Regions from separate parts of the Psychromonas sp. genome, predicted to be linked through region 1. Evidence: predicted binding sites of a transcription regulator. Region 1 holds the regulator's gene; the other holds the start of a gene.

Evidence for each region. Region 1 encodes NrdR, which represses ribonucleotide reductase genes. Its sites were predicted from a motif close to AAACACNANATNTNGTGTTT; they were not measured.
Region 2: nrdA (class 1a ribonucleoside-diphosphate reductase subunit alpha) is a predicted target of NrdR. The motif match lies at 9,040-9,059, and genes of this name have one in related genera.

What each region holds. Positions count from the first base shown of each region.
Region 1 is NZ_CEZLMY010000161.1:174-7,469, reverse strand. Features, by position in the region: partial or broken gene pheT (phenylalanine--tRNA ligase subunit beta) at 1-1,358, shown strand, start outside; gene AC4GME_RS15480 (integration host factor subunit alpha) at 1,362-1,670, shown strand; gene nrdR (transcriptional regulator NrdR) at 1,994-2,443, shown strand; gene ribD (bifunctional diaminohydroxyphosphoribosylaminopyrimidine deaminase/5-amino-6-(5-phosphoribosylamino)uracil reductase RibD) at 2,478-3,623, shown strand; gene AC4GME_RS15465 (riboflavin synthase) at 3,625-4,290, shown strand; gene ribBA (bifunctional 3,4-dihydroxy-2-butanone-4-phosphate synthase/GTP cyclohydrolase II) at 4,316-5,422, shown strand; gene ribH (6,7-dimethyl-8-ribityllumazine synthase) at 5,486-5,953, shown strand; gene nusB (transcription antitermination factor NusB) at 5,959-6,390, shown strand; gene AC4GME_RS15445 (DUF445 domain-containing protein) at 6,501-7,220, shown strand.
Region 2 is NZ_CEZLMY010000019.1:608-11,734, reverse strand. Features, by position in the region: gene AC4GME_RS04365 (universal stress protein) at 1-280, opposite strand, end outside; gene aroA (3-phosphoshikimate 1-carboxyvinyltransferase) at 759-2,051, opposite strand; gene hisC (histidinol-phosphate transaminase) at 2,117-3,220, opposite strand; gene serC (3-phosphoserine/phosphohydroxythreonine transaminase) at 3,260-4,348, opposite strand; gene gyrA (DNA topoisomerase (ATP-hydrolyzing) subunit A) at 4,413-7,124, opposite strand; gene ubiG (bifunctional 2-polyprenyl-6-hydroxyphenol methylase/3-demethylubiquinol 3-O-methyltransferase UbiG) at 7,433-8,149, shown strand; gene AC4GME_RS04335 (hypothetical protein) at 8,239-8,433, opposite strand; gene nrdA (class 1a ribonucleoside-diphosphate reductase subunit alpha) at 9,122-11,127, shown strand, end outside.

The sequences.
Region 1 (7,296 bases):
CTGGTCGTGCGCGTGCTTACGGTCTGCATACAGATGCATCTCACCGTTATGAACGTGGTGTAGATCCAGTATTACAAGCAAAAGCGATGGAACGAGCAACACAACTGCTTGTTGAAATCTGTGGTGGCAGTGTTGGTCCTATTACTGAAGCGGTAAGTGAAGAAAATATACCTGCTCAAGCAACGATTACGCTACGCCGTAGTAAATTAGATCGTTTAATCGGTATTTCAATTGATTCTGACCGTGTTGAAGAAATCCTTACCCAGCTCGGCTGTGAAGTGACTGCTACTGCTGATGCGTGGACAGCTATTGCTCCGACGTACCGTTTTGATATGGAGATTGAAGAAGATCTAATCGAAGAAGTGGCACGTGTTTATGGTTACAACAATATCCCCAATATTGCGCCAGAAGCCGCATTAACTATGCCAGCTCATAATGAAGCAACATTAAATCTGTCTAGAATTCGTGACGTATTAGTGAATCGTGAATACCAGGAAGCGATTACTTATAGCTTTGTTGATCCAGATAAACAGCTTAAATTACATCCACAAGCTGACGCATTAATTCTGCCACATCCTATCTCTAAAGATATGTCAGCAATGCGTGTTAGTTTATGGACTGGTTTATTAGAAAGTGTTTCTAAAAACCAAAAACGTCAACAAAACCGTGTACGTTTATTCGAAACGGGTTTACGTTTTGTTAAAGATGAAAATGCTGAGAATGGTATTGCACAACAAGAGATGTTATCGGGTGTTATCATTGGTAATTTAAATGATGAACATTGGAATATCGAAACACGAAATGTTGATTTCTTTGACCTAAAAGCAGATTTAGAAGCGCTATTAGATCTTTGTGTTGATGACTCAAGCTTTGAATTTAAAGCTGAGACACATAGTGCATTACATCCTGGACAGTCTGCAGGTATTTACCGTGATGGTAAAAATATCGGTTATATCGGTACATTGCACCCAAGCCTGACTAAACCTTTTGCATTAAACGGTACGGCGATTGTATTTGAAATCGAATTAGATCAAATCACCACCCGTAAATTACCGCAGGCTGGCGATATCTCTAAGTTCCCGGCTAACCACCGAGATCTGGCATTTGTTGTTGATGAACAATTAAATGCAGGTAACGTCTTAAAATTTATAGAAAAAATTGGCGGAACTGAATTAGTTGGCATAAACTTATTTGACGTATACCAAGGACAAGGTGTTGAGGAAGGTAAGAAGAGCTTAGCAATAGGTTTAATCTTACAAGATACGACTCGTACCCTGGAAGAACAAGAGATTGCTGAGAGCGTGAATAATATCGTAGAAGCAGTTTCTCTGGAGTTTAATGCATCGTTGAGAGATTAATTTATGGCACTGACTAAAGCTGAAATAGCGAACCATTTATCCGAAAAAATTGGTTTAAGCAAACGAGAAGCAAAAGAGTTTGTTGAGTCGTTTTTTGAAGAAATTAAAGCAACGTTAGAAAGTGGAGAGGCAGTTAAAATCTCTGGTTTTGGTGGCTTTGAATTAAAAGATAAAGGTGAACGTCCAGGTCGTAACCCTAAAACTGGTGAAGATATTCCTATTGCCGCACGTCGGGTTGTTACATTTCGAGCAGGACAGAAACTGAAAGAATTGGTAGAAGAAAATTTACCAGACACAGCAGACAAACTTTAGTTTTCTCATCGTAATAAAAAAGTCGCATTTGCGGCTTTTTTTTTACTTTGTAAAGTATCTACTGGGTATAATGCCAATTGAAGATAGTTCAAGTTTATGAGCTGGCTGTTCTGCGCTCGTTTTTTAGCCGTACAGACAATTTGGCGGACTGAACTCCGATTTCACATTTTAGGTAAACCGTTAAAACTTTACAGCTCTACCCGGTTAATGACGATGGTATAATAAATCAGACTATTTAATTGTGTTTGCTATAAAGTTGCCATATAGCTAGCTATAAAAAATTTAAGAACAAACTATTTAATCCCCAACAAGAGTGAAAAATTATGTACTGTCCTTTTTGTAGTGCACAAGATACGAAAGTGATCGACTCTCGATTAGTTGCAGAAGGCTCTCAAGTACGTCGTCGCCGTTCTTGTAATGAATGTCATGAGCGTTTTACCACCTTTGAAGTCGCTGAACTTGTTATGCCTCGTTTAATTAAATCAGATGGTCGCCGAGAGCCATTTAATGATGATAAATTGCTGGTAGGAATTAATCGCGCACTTGAGAAAAGACCGGTTAGTATTGAAGCGATAGAAAGTGCGGTTAATAAACTTAAATCTACATTACGTGCAACTGGTGAACGTGAAGTACCATCGAAAATGGTTGGTGAATTAGTGATGGAATTACTGAGAAGTTTAGATAAAATTGCATATATTCGTTTTGCTTCTGTGTATCGCTCATTTGAAGATGTAAAAGAGTTTGGTGAAGAGATTGCTAAACTGGAAAAATAACCGTGTTTTTGTCGGTTTTATATGTGGAATATAGATGAACGCTGCTCACTTTTCAGATTTAGATAAGCACTACATGTCCCGCGCCATCGAATTAGCTAAAAAAGGGCGCTTTACTACTTCCCCTAATCCCAATGTTGGTTGTGTGGTTGTAAGCAATGATATTATCGTTGGCGAAGGTTTTCATGAAAAAGCGGGCTTGCCCCATGCCGAAATTAACGCCTTAGCCATTGCACAAACTAAAGCAATCAATGCTACTTGTTATGTCACTTTAGAGCCGTGTTCTTATTACGGTCGAACACCACCTTGTGCGTTAGCATTAACCGAAGCAGGGGTTAAACGAGTGGTGATTGCGATGGTTGATCCCAACCCTAAAGTAGCAGGTCGCGGTATCAGCATATTAGAAGAAGCCGGCATTCAGGTGGATATCGGATTGCTTGAAAATGAAGCCCTAAAATTAAATCGTGGTTTCATTAAGCGTATGCAAGTTAAGCAACCGCGTGTAACCGTCAAGTTAGCATCTAGTCTGGATGGAAAAACAGCACTGAAAAATGGTGAGAGTCAGTGGATCACAGGCCCGAAAGCGCGGATTGATGTGCAATATTACCGAGCGATGCAAAGTGCAATTTTAACAGGTAGCGGTACTGTGATTGCAGATGATCCCAGTCTCAATGTTCGTTATGAAGAATTACAACAAAGCACTGATTTTAAGAATGAAATCGAAAAGTCTGCAATTCGTCAACCGATTCGCATTGTTTTAGATTCACACAATAAATTGAGCCTCAATGAGAAGCTGTTTACACTTGCCGGTAAAGTGCTGTTAGTTGCGCTTTCACCGCGTGCTGATTTACAAAATAAACAGTTTAAAGCTGATGTCGAGCAGGTTATCTGCGCCGATGATGGTCATGGCCGCATTGATTTAAATCTGTTGTTAACTTCCTTAAATGACTATGAAATTAATGACCTTTGGGTAGAAGCTGGTGCCACACTTTCTGGTGAATTTTTTAAAAATCAATTAGTTGATGAATTTATACTGTATCAGGCACCAAAATTAATGGGCGATCAGGCGAGAAACTTAGTAAACTTACCTAACTTTTCAAAAATGGACGAAGTTGTGCAGTTAAAGTTACAAAATATGGCTTTAATTGGTGACGATATTCGACTTATAAGTAATCGAGATTAATATGTTTACAGGCATCATAGCTGCAGTGGGTCATGTCACTGCAATTAAACACAATGAAAAAGATATGACCATCAGCGTTGCTTCAGGAGAGCTGGATTTAAGCGATGTTAAGTTAGGTGACAGCATCGCTAATAACGGTGTTTGTTTAACCGTGACTAAATTAAGTGATGGAGGTTTTGATGCTGATGTTTCTTATGAAACCATAAAACGCAGTGGTTTTGCACAAATTAAAACAGGTTTTGCTATTAATTTAGAAAAAGCGATGCAGATGAACGATCGTTTTGGCGGGCATATTGTCAGTGGCCATGTTGATGGAGTGGGAGAAATTACTTCGATTACGCCGCTTGGCAATGCGTTTGAATATTGGATTAAAGCACCTAACGAATTAGCTAAATACATTGCTGAAAAAGGTTCAATTACTGTTGACGGCATCAGCCTGACCACTAATGAAATTGATGGCGCTTCTTTTAAATTAACTATTATTCCGCATACTATTGCACAAACTAATATGGTTAATTATTCCGTTGCTACTCAGGTCAATTTAGAAGTGGATGTGATATCGCGTTATTTAGAGCGTCTGATGTTGGGCGAAAAAGCTTCACAAAGTACAAAACAAGAAAATAAATCAACAATGGATCTGCTCGCTCGTAGCGGGTTCTTAGGTTAAGCCTGGCAACCGAATAGGGACAAACATGAAATTAAATACTACTGCTGAAATTATTGAAGATATCCGTTTAGGTAAAATGGTTATTTTAATGGATGATGAGGATCGTGAAAACGAAGGTGATCTGATCATGGCTGCCGATTTGGTGACACCTGATGCGATTAACTTTATGGCGACTAACGGCCGCGGTCTAATCTGTTTAACGCTGACAGAAGGACGCTGTGAACAGCTTAAATTACCATTAATGGTTGATGATAATACCGCCGCTTTCTCGACAAACTTTACTGTTTCTATTGAAGCTGCTGAGGGAGTGACTACGGGTATTTCTGCTGCCGATCGTGCGGTGACGGTACAAGCTGCTATTGCCAAAGATGCCAAACCAACTGATATTGTGATGCCTGGTCATATCTTCCCGCTAAAAGCGCAGGCCGGCGGTGTATTAACACGTGCTGGTCATACTGAAGCTGGTTGTGATTTAGCGCGTTTAGCTGGGCGTGAACCAGCCGGGGTAATTGTTGAAATCTTAAATGATGATGGCACTATGGCACGTCGTGCTGATTTAGAACTGTTTGCTGAAAAACATGGGCTAAAACTGGGTACGGTTGCCGACTTAATTGAATACCGTAATAACAATGAAACGACTATTGAGCGAGTCAGCAGCTGTAAATTACCGACTGAGTTTGGTGAGTTTGATTTAGTTGCATACCAGGACACTATTGATAAACAAGTTCATTTTGCATTAGTAAATGGCGAAATTAAAGAAGGTGCGACTACTAACGTTCGAGTGCATTTACAGAACACTTTTACCGATAACTTCTTTTCAGACCGTTTAGGTGCACGTACTTGGCCTTTAAGTAATGCAATGCAGCGTTTAGCGAAAGACGGCGGCATACTGGTGATGTTAGGTCATCAGGAAACGGCGGAGTCATTAATCGAACAGGTTAAACATATCGCTAAACAGGACGCGGGAGAGCGTGTTTCATCTAAACCGCAGGGGGCAAGCCGCCGTGTTGGTGTCGGTTCGCAAATTTTGCGTGATTTAGGTGTGCATAAGATGGCACTTTTAAGCTCTGAGAAAAAATATCACGCATTAGGTGGTTTTGGACTGGAAGTCGTTGATTACATCACTGAGTAATCAATGTTAGGCATAGAAATAAAATGTGTTAGAATGCACAAAAATTTGCAATAAGGGTAGAAAATGAAAATAATTGAAGGTGGCTTAGCTGCTCCACAAGCGAAAATCGCAATCGTAATCTCTCGTTTTAACAGCTTTATCAATGAGCAGTTATTAGCGGGCGCAATTGATACCCTTAAACGTACAGGTCAGGTTGAAGACGATAATATCACTGTGGTTCGTGTACCTGGTGCTGTTGAACTTCCACTTGCAGCTAAACGTGTTGCAGCATCTAAAAAATACGATGCAATTATCGCATTAGGTACAGTTATTCGTGGTGGTACACCACATTTTGAATTTGTTGCTAATGAATGTAATAAAGGTCTTGCACAAGTCTCAATGGATTTTGATACACCAGTAGCATTTGGTGTATTAACAACGGATTCAATCGATCAGGCAATCGAACGTGCAGGCACTAAAATGGGCAATAAAGGTAGCGAAGCTGCTTTAAGTGCTTTAGAAATGGTTAATGTAATGGCGGAATTAGGATAATGAAAATGAAACCTGCAGAGCGCCGTCGCGCTCGTCAATTTGCAGTACAAGCGGTTTACCAATGGCAAATTACTCAACTAAATGTTGGTCAAATTATTGATCAATTCAGTGTTGATCAAGATTTGTCAAAAACAGATGTTCCATACTTTAAAGAGTTATTAACGGGTGTTGTTCATCGAGTTGAGTCTTTAGATGAAAATCTGTCTCCATATCTTTCTCGTAAAATCGGTGATGTGGATATGGTTGATCTTGCGGTATTACGTATTGCAATGTTCGAGTTAACTTACCGTACTGATGTACCGCATAAAGTGGTATTAAACGAAGCGATTGAGTTGGCTAAAGATTTTGCAACAGACGAGTCTTACAAATTTGTAAATGGCGTTTTAGATAAAGCATTACGTAGTTTAAAACTGCGTGAAGAAACTGCTAACGGTTAATTGCAAGCTATTCTTCACAAATTAAAATCCAGTAGCCATTTACTTAGCTACTGGATTTTTTTTGTACCCTAGAAATAGGTTCAGAAATTGAAACTCGAACAGGAAAGATAATGAATAAAAGTTTTATTACCAATTTAGTCGCAACTGTCATTTTGATAGTGGGTTTACTATTAGGTGAAAGTGAATATGCAGCTATTTTAACTATGGTTGGTTTATTTGCACTTTCCGGTGCGTTAACGAACTGGTTAGCGGTATTTATGTTATTTGAAAAAGTGCCGCTTTTATATGGCTCTGGTGTTGTACCTGCACATTTTGAAGAGTTTAAAAAAGGCATTCGCTCATTAATGATGGATCAGTTTTTTACCCTTGAAAATGTAGATCGATTTTTAAGTGCCGGTTCCCTTTCACCGACGCATCTTAATTTACAACCAGTTATCGAAAAAGTAGATCTTAACCCGACCTATGACGGTTTAGTTACAGTGATTATGGAGTCTTCATTCGGCGGCATGTTAGGCATGTTTGGCGGCGAGGAAGCATTAACACCGCTGCGTGAACCGTTTATTAAACATATGAAAAAATCAATTATCGATTTAACAGAAGATGAAAAATTTATTGCTCTTTTAAAAGATGAGATTGAGCAACCAGATATGATGCACGATATCTTAGCAAAAATTGAGCAGATCATTGAACAACGTTTAAATGAATTAACCCCGTTATTAGTTAAACAAATTATTCAAGCAATGATTAAAAAACATCTTGGTTGGTTAGTTGTTTGGGGAGGAGTATTTGGTGGTTTGATCGGTTTAATCAGTACTTTTGTTATGATTTAAAATCACAGGCATAGAGTTTTAAATTCTATGCCTTTTATTTTTTTCTTTGCATAAAATAAACTGGATATTCTTCTGC
Region 2 (11,127 bases), on a different contig from region 1:
GTGTATCGTTCAAATTTCCCATTACAACCAAAGTGTTGGTGATCGGATAATCAACCTGAACAGCTAATGCTTGCAACTCTTTTTGCAATATACCTTTTTCTTCAGCTTCGACCTTATCAACTGCTGTTTTAACTAGCCCTATGGTACTTACATAACTAGCATCAACATAAATAAATGAAAGTTTCGATTGAGCACCTCTAGCTAATGAAACCGCTTTACTGATCACTACTTCACTGGATTTAGATAAATCAACAACGACTAATATATGCTTATAGCTCATTGTATTCCTCCCAATTAAATCTCTTATCAATAGTAGCAAACACATAAAATAAGCAATCAATCTAACAGGTTAAAATGAAGGTCATTATGAGTTTTATTTCTGGCATTATTTCTTAGCATCTCTGGTAAGCTAAAGCGACTACTTCCCCGCTAAAACCCATACCTTGTTAGTATCAATTTATTTTATGCAATATAAGATCACATCATTAATACATTTACTATAAGTCTAGCGCTGCTCTGGAATTTTTTAGCTGGAATTTCAATGAACGGATATACAAAAAATAACACATGGCGACGGTGGCAAAAGAGACTCTGAAATAAACAAACTTTAGTTAAAGATCCACCTTTTCAGAAAGTGGCCTGCTTTCCTCCCTAGAAGGTTTCTTTCTTACGGTAGAAAAAAATGTTCAGGAATTATCTTTCTGAAAAAATAATAAAGCCTTGCGATGCAAGGCTTTATTATTCGCTATTACTATCGATTAGCAACTAACCGAAGCTAACTTTTCAAAATAATCCGGGAATGTTTTGGATGTACACTTAGGATCGTTGATAGTAACCGGCGTATCACTTAAAGCCACTAACGAAAAGCACATCGCCATACGGTGATCATCATAGGTATCAATAGCGGCATGGTTAAGTTTTGCCGGCGGTGTCACTTCTATAAAGTCATGACCTTCAACAACCGTTGCGCCTACTTTACGCAGCTCTGTTGCCATTGCATATAAACGATCTGTTTCCTTAACACGCCAGTTATAAACGTTGCGAATTTTCGTGGTACCTTCAGCAAACAGAGCTGCGACAGCAATCGTCATAGCCGCATCCGGAATATGGTTCATATCCATATCGATGGCTTTAAGCTCTCCTTTGCTGGCTTTAATATAATCATCGCCCCATTCAATATTTGCGCCCATCGCCTCTAATGCATCAGCAAATTGAATATCACCTTGTACCGATTTTTTACCGATACCAGTCACTTTAATACTTCCGCCGCCGATTGCGGCTGCAGCTAAAAAGTATGATGCTGATGACGCATCACCTTCCACTAAGTAATCACCAGGAGCCGTATAGGTTTGTCCCGCTTTAATAACAAAACGTTGGTACTCACCATTTTCATTATCAACTTCAATGCCAAAGTCCTGCATAATCTGCAGAGTGATTTTGATATACGGTTTAGAAACCAGTTCGCCAACAATTTCAATTGTAGTGTCTTCTGTTGCCATTGGTGCAGACATTAAAAATGCAGTTAAAAACTGACTTGAGACACTACCGTCAATCTCGATTTTTCCACCTTTTAGGCCTGTACCTTTAATTTTAAGTGGCGGGTAGTTTTCATCTTTTAGATAAGTAACATCGGCACCGGCTTGTTGCAGTGCATCGACTAAACTGCCGATTGGACGCTCAAACATACGCGGCTCACCAGTTAATACATATTCACCCTGGCCTAAACAAAGCGCCGCACAAAGTGGACGCATCGCTGTACCTGCATTACCTAAAAACAGCTCTAGTTGACCAAGCTCTGTCGTATTGAATGCTCGGCCTAAACCTTCAACAACACATTGTTTTTTATCATCAGAAAGTTGGTAATTAACGCCTAGTTTTTTAAGCGCGTTTAGCATATGACGAATATCGTCACTATCCAATAAGTTAGTTAAAGTAGTTGTCCCTTTTGCTAATGCAGCTAATAGAAGCGCACGATTAGACAGGCTTTTTGAACCAGGAAGATTGATTTCACCATCAACTTTAGCAATTGGTTTTAATAATAATTGTTCCATAATATTCTCTATTTTCTGACTTAAAACTAGATTAATAATTTTCAATTAATAATCTCTATTAATAACTACAGCTCAAGCACTTTAACCAGTGCTTGTTTAAAACGTTGGTTTTCAGCTTGAGTACCAATACTAATACGAAGGTGGTTAGGTAAACCATAACCTGTGATAGGACGTACAATCACCCCTTCCTTTAATAACTCCTGGTAAACCTTATCACCGGAGGTAGCAACATTTACGGTAATAAAATTACCCATTGACGGGATATACTCAAGTTCATGCTCGCGGAAAAATGTACTTAAATCGGCCATCCCTGCATTATTTAATTTAATACTTTCTTGTAAGTATTTTTCATCTTGCAGAATAGTTTCCGCAGCCTTAAGCGCTAACGCATTACAGTTAAATGGTTGACGTACCCGGTTTAAAATATCAGCTATTTGCGGATTTGAAATAGAGTAACCTACGCGCAATCCAGCTAAACCATACGCTTTTGAGAAAGTGCGTAAAATAATCAGGTTAGGAAACTCTTTAATCCACTCAATGGCATTACCACGGCGATCCGCTGATGCGTATTCAAAATATGCTTCATCTAATACCACTAAAACATTTTCAGGAACCTTAGTTAGGAAAGATTTAATCTCATCTTGTTCTAAAAATGTCCCCGTAGGATTATTTGGATTAGCAATAAAAATCAGCTTGGTATTATTTGTAATAGCATCGGCCATTGCATCCAAGTCGTGACCGTAATCTTTAGCTGGCACAACAACCGCTTTTGCGCCAATTGCTTGAGTAACAATTGGGTAAACTACAAAAGCATATTGTGCAAATATAACTTCATTTTCACAGCTTACAAATGCGCGCGCAACTAGCTCGAGCAGATCGTTAGAGCCATTACCTAATGTCACCTGCTGTAACTCAACGGCATATTTTTCAGCAAGCGCTTGTTTTAGATAATAACCATTGGCATCAGGATAACGTGTTAACTCGCTCAATTCTTTCTGCAAAGCGACTTTTACAGAATCACTTAAACCGAGCGGATTTTCATTAGAAGCTAGTTTTACAATATTGGTAATACCAAGCTCACGCTCTAATTCGTCAGTTGGTTTACCAGCTTGATAGGGATGTAGTTTTTGTACACCACTATTGGCAATATTTAAAAAATCACAACTCATCTGTTATTCCTAATCCATTAATTGAAATTTAAGTTTTTATTAAGCGTATTTTTTTTCAAAATCAGCCATAAAGTCAACTAATGCCTGCACGCCTTCAATTGGCATTGCATTGTAGATACTTGCACGCATACCGCCGACTAACTTGTGACCTTTTAAAGTCAATAGACCGGCTTCTTTAGACTCGCTTAAAAACGTCTCATTTAAACTGTCATCGCTAAGTGTAAAGGGAATATTCATACGGCTGCGCACGCAGTTATCAACGTTGTTAGCATAAAAGTCAGATTTATCGATAAAACCATAAAGCAGCTGCGCTTTAGCGATATTTTTCTTTTCAATTTCAACTAAACCGCCCTGCTCTTTAAGCCATTTAAAAACTAAACCAGCTAAGTACCAGGCATATGTTGGCGGCGTGTTATACATTGAGCCAGCATCTGCTTGTACTTTGTAATCTAAAATTGATGGAATCACTTTACGTGCTTTACCAATCAGATCATCACGTACAATCGCAATTGCTAAACCGGATGGGCCGATATTCTTTTGCGCGCCTGCGTAAATAATACCAAATTTCGAAACATCAATTGGGCGAGATAAAATTGTAGAGCTGAAATCGGCAACTAATGGCACTACACCCGTTTCCGGTGTTTCAAAGATTTCAATACCTTCAATCGTTTCATTTGGACAGTAATGCACATAAGCTGCGCCAGCGTTGATTTGCCAATCAGCACAGGCTTGAACATTCACTTTTCCATCCGCAGTTTCAGTCATGATATTAGTTTCAGCGATGCGAGCATGTTTTTTAGCTTCAACTACCGCAGCTTTTGACCATTGACCCGTTAATAGATAATCCGCGTCTAATTTATCATCAAGAAGATTTAATGGTACAGCAGCAAACTGACCGCGACCGCCACCATGACAAAATAAGACTTTATAATTATCAGGAATTTCCATCAAATCACGTAAATCCTGTTCTGCCTGTAATGCCATTTCGATATATTCGGGGCTACGGTGACTCACTTCCATCACTGAAACACCCAGGCCTTGCCAGTTACAAAATTCTTGTTGTGCTTTTTGCATAACCGCTTCCGGTAACATTGCCGGACCTGCACAGAAATTAAATATTTTAGTCATTATATTGCTTGTCTCTTAAAATAAAATAAGCGGCCAAGGCCGCTTATTTTAATGTCTGAATTGTTTATTCTTGGGATTCTGAGGATTCGTCAGTTACGGTCTCATTTTCAGAAACCGCTTGTTCCGTCTGATTTTCAACAGCCTCGCCTTCCTCTTCATAAACAGGCAGATCTTTGATTTCATCAATGCGCTGCAAAGCTACAATCTGTTCATCTTCGCGTGTTTTGATAAGTGTTACACCTTGAGTATTACGTCCGACCACAGACACGCCACCAACAGGTGTACGAACTAATGTACCTTTATTAGATATAAGCATGATCTCATCATTATCATCAACCTGTACGGCACCAACAACTTTACCGTTACGCTCACTCACTTTGATTGAGATAACACCTTGCGTTGCACGGCTCTTAGGCGAGTAGTCTGCAAGCGGAGTACGTTTACCGTAACCATTTTCAGTAGCGGTTAAGATATGCCCCGTTTCGTTTGGCACAATCAAAGAGACTACTTTCTCGCCATCTTTGAGTTTGATACCACGAACACCAGTGGCTGTACGTCCCATAGGACGAACACCTTTGAATTTAATCTCAGGATTACCATTTTCATCTAAAACAACATTACCATCTTCATCAGTTACGGTAGTTTCTTCCGCTTCTTTAAAGCGCACAACTTTACCTGCATCAGAGAAAATCATGATCTCATTTTCACCATTAGTTATTTGCGCACCGATTAACTCATTGTCTTCATTTAAGTTAATGGCAATCAAACCACTTGCACGCGGACGGCTGTAAGCACTTAATGCGGTTTTCTTAACTGTACCGTTGGCGGTTGCCATAAACACAAACTTATCATCTTCATATTCACGCACAGGTAGAATCGCAGTGATACGTTCGCCCTCTTCCAGCGGCAAGATATTGACGATTGGACGACCGCGAGCCTGACGAGAAGCCAGTGGTAATTGGAATACTTTCAACCAATATAAACGGCCGCGAGTAGAGAAACATAAAATCGTATCGTGGGTACTGGCAACTAAGAGTTTTTCGATGAAATCTTCATCTTTCATTTTAGTTGCTGATTTACCTTTACCACCACGGCGCTGCGCTTCGTAATCCGTTAACGGTTGGTATTTAACGTAACCTTCATGAGAAAGCGTCACCACCACATCTTCTTCGTTAATCAAATCTTCCATACAAAGATCAGCTTCACTCGCGGTAATTTCGGTACGACGAGGATCGCCAAAGTTAGCACGAATCTCTTCTAGCTCTTCACGAATCACTTCCATTAAACGCGCTGGATTTTCTAAAATGAACAACAGTGCCGCGATAATATCTAACAGCTCTTTATATTCACTTAAGATTTTCTCGTGCTCAAGACCGGTTAATTTATGTAAACGCAGATCCAGAATCGCCTGTGCTTGCACTTCAGTCATATAATAACTGTTATCACGCACGCCAAACTCAATGGCCAACCCATCAGGACGAGCCGCATCAACCCCAGAGGCTTCAAGCATCGCTGCTACATTACCGAGTTCCCAACCTTGTGATTGCAGGGCGATTTTTGCTTCTGCTGGCGTTGCCGAGTGGCGAATAAGCTTAATGATAGGTTCGATATTAGCCAGTGAAATAGCTAAACCTTCGAGGATATGGGCGCGATCGCGAGCTTTTTTCAGCTCAAATACGGTGCGGCGTGTCACCACTTCGCGACGATGCAAGATAAACGCTTCTAACATCTCTTTGAGGTTAAACAGTTTTGGTTGACCGTGATCTAATGCCACCGCATTAATACCAAATGAAACCTGCATCTGTGTTTGTGCGTAAAGGTTATTTAAAATCACCTCCCCCACTTCACCACGTTTCACTTCAACCACCATGCGCATGCCGTCTTTGTCTGACTCATCACGCAGGGCACTGATCCCCTCAATTTTTTTATCTTTTACCAGCTCAGCAATTTTTTCGATTAGACGTGCTTTATTAACCTGGTAAGGCAGCTCATGAACAACAATGGTTTCACGACCTGTTTTATCATTAACTTCAATATCCGCTTTAGCACGAATTTTTACTTTACCGCGCCCCGTATGGTAGCCATCAACAATGCCTTTACGGCCATTAATAATACCAGCTGTCGGGAAATCGGGTCCTGGAATGTATTCAATCAGTTCATTAATGGTTAGTTCGGGATTTTCAATTAATGCTAAACAACCATCGATCACTTCACCCAAATTATGTGGTGGAATATTGGTTGCCATACCGACTGCGATACCTGATGAACCATTAACTAGCAAGTTAGGCACTTTCGTTGGCATTACTTCAGGAATAAATTCTGTACCGTCATAGTTAGGCACAAAATCGACCGTTTCTTTATCTAAATCGGCTAATATCTCATGCGCGATTTTGTCCATACGGATTTCCGTATAACGCATCGCCGCAGCACTATCACCATCGACAGAACCGAAGTTACCTTGTCCGTCAACCAGCATATAGCGTAAAGAGAAAGGCTGAGCCATACGAACAATGGTATCGTATACCGCAGTATCACCATGCGGGTGATATTTACCAATTACATCACCAACAACACGTGCTGATTTTTTATAGGGTTTGTTCCAGTCATTACGCAATACACTCATTGCAAATAAGACACGGCGGTGAACCGGTTTAAGACCATCACGCACGTCAGGCAATGCACGCCCGACAATTACGCTCATTGCATAATCAAGATAAGAGTTCTTTAATTCATCTTCAATGTTGATTGGAGAAACGTCAGAGGCAAATTCGCTCATAGAGACCTAAATCCTTAATTTATTAGAATATCGACTGAATTTTAGTGAGTTGCGCATACTAGCATAAAATAGTGACGAATAAACGCATTCACAGCAAATGTTCGTATGAATATGAGATAACTGTCAATCTGTTGTTAAAAGAAGCTAATAGCAGCTTTTAAATGCCTGTATCTAACAAAGTTCAAGCGAGTATCGTCAGCAGATAAATAGATTATGAAAAGAGCACTATTCCTGCAATTGCTAAAATGAATTTATTATTAAAATTATCAGGTTATAATGCGCCCACTTTAGAAAATTTGGTAAATAGCATGCCTGCAAATACAACATCACATAATGTCGATCCCAAAGAGATTGAAAAATTCTCAGCAATGGCCGAACAATGGTGGGATCCCGAAGGAGACTTCAAACCGTTACATATGCTTAATCCAACCCGTTTAGCATATATAGAGCAAGGCGTTGACGGTTTATTTGCAAAATCAGTTGTTGATGTCGGTTGTGGTGGCGGCATTCTCGCAGAAAGCATGGCCAAACAAGGCGCAAAAGTGATTGGCATCGATATGGCGCATGCTTCATTACAAATTGCACGTTTACATGCTTTAGAAACACAAAGCGAAGTTGATTATCGAAAAATAACAGCAGAAGAGTTTGCTGTGCAACATGCGGGGCAGTTTGATCTTGTCACTTGCATGGAGATGTTGGAACATGTGCCAGATCCGGCCTCTATTATTCAAGCGTGCTCTGATATGGTCAAACCAGGTGGTTTTGTCTATTTTTCAACAATTAATAAAACCTTTAAAGCCTATTTAATGATGATTTTAGGTGCTGAGCACTTGTTAAAGTGGGTACCGAAAGGCACACATGAATATGAAAAATTTATTCGCCCGTCACAACTTTTATCTGCAATCGATAAAACCGCATTAAACTGTGAAGATCTGTGTGGCGTAGAATTTAATGTTTTGGCTGGTGAGTTTGTAATCACCAATAATGTGAATGTAAATTATATGTTACGTTGCCAGAAACTTTAACAGAGAAAAGATCAATTTATTGCGTATATAAAAAAGCACTAAACAAAGGTTAGCGCTTTTTTATCGCCTTCAGATTAACCAAAAAGCTATTAAGCAAAAAGCTGACGTATCGCAATTGGTTCAAGACATGCTTCAAGCTCTTCATCTGTGGTTGGCATCATACCTAAATCAAATATCATTCGAGAACCTAGCATATAAGCACTGGTCTCGCCGTGATCATGATGAAACCACTTACCATGCAGGCAAATATCGGTATAACACTTAGGTTCCATAAGTAATTTCATAATAGCCCCCCTTTTTAATTGAAATTCAAGTGCATTTTATTAAAGCACTTTTTAATATTAATTTAATGTTAGTCAATAATTTCATTAACAACCCATTAACTTGTCTGTTTTGCTATAAAACCTGATAAATAACCCAACTACATTGATTTAGATCAATCTCGGCTCAAGTTAACGATTTGTAACAAACTTGTTGCATTTTATTTGTGATCATCAGCACTTAGTTTATAAGCAATCGTAATTAATAATGAATATAAACAGGCTGTTTTGATAGCACCGATATAACTATTAACAACTCTTAACCAGCATAAATAATGCCAGTTATCGGGTAAATAAAGAGATTGCTAACCAATAAACAGGTAAAACATGAGCTAAATCTAAATTCTGTAAATGTTTCATCTATTTAACAACTCCCTATTTCCTGTTAAATATTTTTACAAATAACCATTGCATTTCACAAAAAACAGAGCTGACTTACAGGTTGATGTTAGTTAATACTAACCTGTTTTTTTATACTGCTTTTTATCCACAAAATTATCCACTTTAAGAGGTTAAATATTCACTTGATAAAAACTTAAAAAGCTTTATCTTGTGCCTCACCGCTTAACCAAGCACAATATGTTGTGTTTCAAGTAAGCAAGCATAAATCTATTTAACGCAAATTGTTGTCGCAGTAAAGAAGGTAACCCGAATGAATAAAAACCTGTTTGTCACCAAACGTAATGGTAAGAGAGAAAGTATCGATCTTGAAAAAATTCACCGTGTTATCACTTGGGCGGCGGAAGGTCTGAGCAATGTTTCGGTCTCACAGGTTGAGTTAAATTCACATATTCAGTTTTATGATGGTATTCGTACCGAAGATATTCATGAGACAATTATCAAAGCGGCTGCAGATCTCATTTCAGAAGAGTCCCCCGACTACCAGTATCTTGCGGCTCACCTCGCTGTATTTCATCTGCGTAAAAAGGCGTATCAACGGTTTACACCACCAAGCGTTTTTGAACATGTCAGTAAAATGTGTTCAAAAGGTAAGTATGATGCACACCTGCTTGAAGACTACAGCAAGAAAGAATTCGAAGAGATGGAGAAATTCATCGTTCATAATCGTGATTTAAACTTCTCATATGGTGCAGTTAAACAGCTTGAAGGTAAATACCTGATTCAAAACCGCGTAACAGGTGAAATTTACGAAAGTGCACAATTTCTTTACCTGTTAGTGTCTGCCTGCTTATTTTCAGATTACGATAAATCGGTACGTTTAGATTACGTTAAACGTTTTTATGACGCAGCCTCTCAATTTAAAATATCACTACCAACACCTATTATGGCAGGCGTTCGTACACCTACTCGTCAATTTAGCTCATGTGTATTGATTGAAACGGGTGATAGCTTAGATTCAATCAATGCGACAGCAAGCTCAATTGTAAAATATGTATCCCAACGTGCAGGTATCGGTATCAATGCAGGACGAATTCGTGCATTAGGTAGCACAATCCGTGGTGGTGAAGCATTCCATACCGGTTGTATTCCATTTTATAAATACTTCCAAACAGCTGTGAAATCATGTTCGCAAGGTGGTGTTCGGGGTGGTGCGGCAACGGTTTTCTATCCGATTTGGCATCTTGAAGTTGAATCTTTATTAGTTCTCAAAAATAACCGTGGCATCGATTCAAACCGTGTTCGCCATTTAGATTATGGTGTGCAGTTAGGTCGTTTATTCTATCAACGCCTGATTGACCGAAAATCAATTACCCTATTTAGTCCATCTGATGTACCCGGTTTATATGATGCGTTCTTTGAAGATCAAGATGAATTTGAACGTTTATATACCTTATATGAAGGTGATAAGAGTATCCGTCAAAGTTCAATTCCTGCTGTTGAGTTATTCTCATTACTGATGCAGGAGCGTGCCAGTACAGGACGTATCTATATTCAAAATGTTGACCACTGCAATACACACAGCCCATTTGACAGTAAAGTTGCGCCGATTCGCCAAAGTAACTTATGTTTAGAAATTGCCCTGCCGACTAAACCTCTGCAGCATATTATGGACGAAGAGGGTGAAATCGCTTTATGTACCCTTTCAGCGCTGAACTTAGGTGCCATTGATTCACTTGATGAATTAGAAGAGCTTTCAGAGCTGGCGGTTCGCGCATTAGATAACTTATTAGATTACCAGGACTACCCGATTAAAGCAGCTGAAAACAGCAGTATGGCGCGCCGCACACTCGGCATAGGGGTTATCAACTACGCTTATTACTTAGCTAAAAATGGCGTTAAATACTCAGACGGTAGTGCCAATAACTTAACCCACAAAACATTTGAAGCGATTCAATTTTATCTGTTAAAAGCGTCAAACAAGCTTGCTAAAGAGCGCGGTGCCTGCCCTAAATTTAATGAGACACGTTACTCACAGGGTATTTTACCGCTCGATACCTACAAAAAAGCATTAGATGATATCTGTGATGAACAGTACCACTTAGACTGGGAAACGCTGCGCGCAGATATTGTTAAAGATGGTTTACGTAACTCCACACTTTCAGCATTAATGCCGTCAGAAACATCAAGTCAAATCTCTAACGCAACCAATGGAATTGAACCACCACGCGGTTTTATCAGTGTTAAAGCGAGTAAAGACGGTATTTTAAAACAAGTTGTGCCTGAGTTTGAAAAGTATAAAGAAAATTACGAACTGTT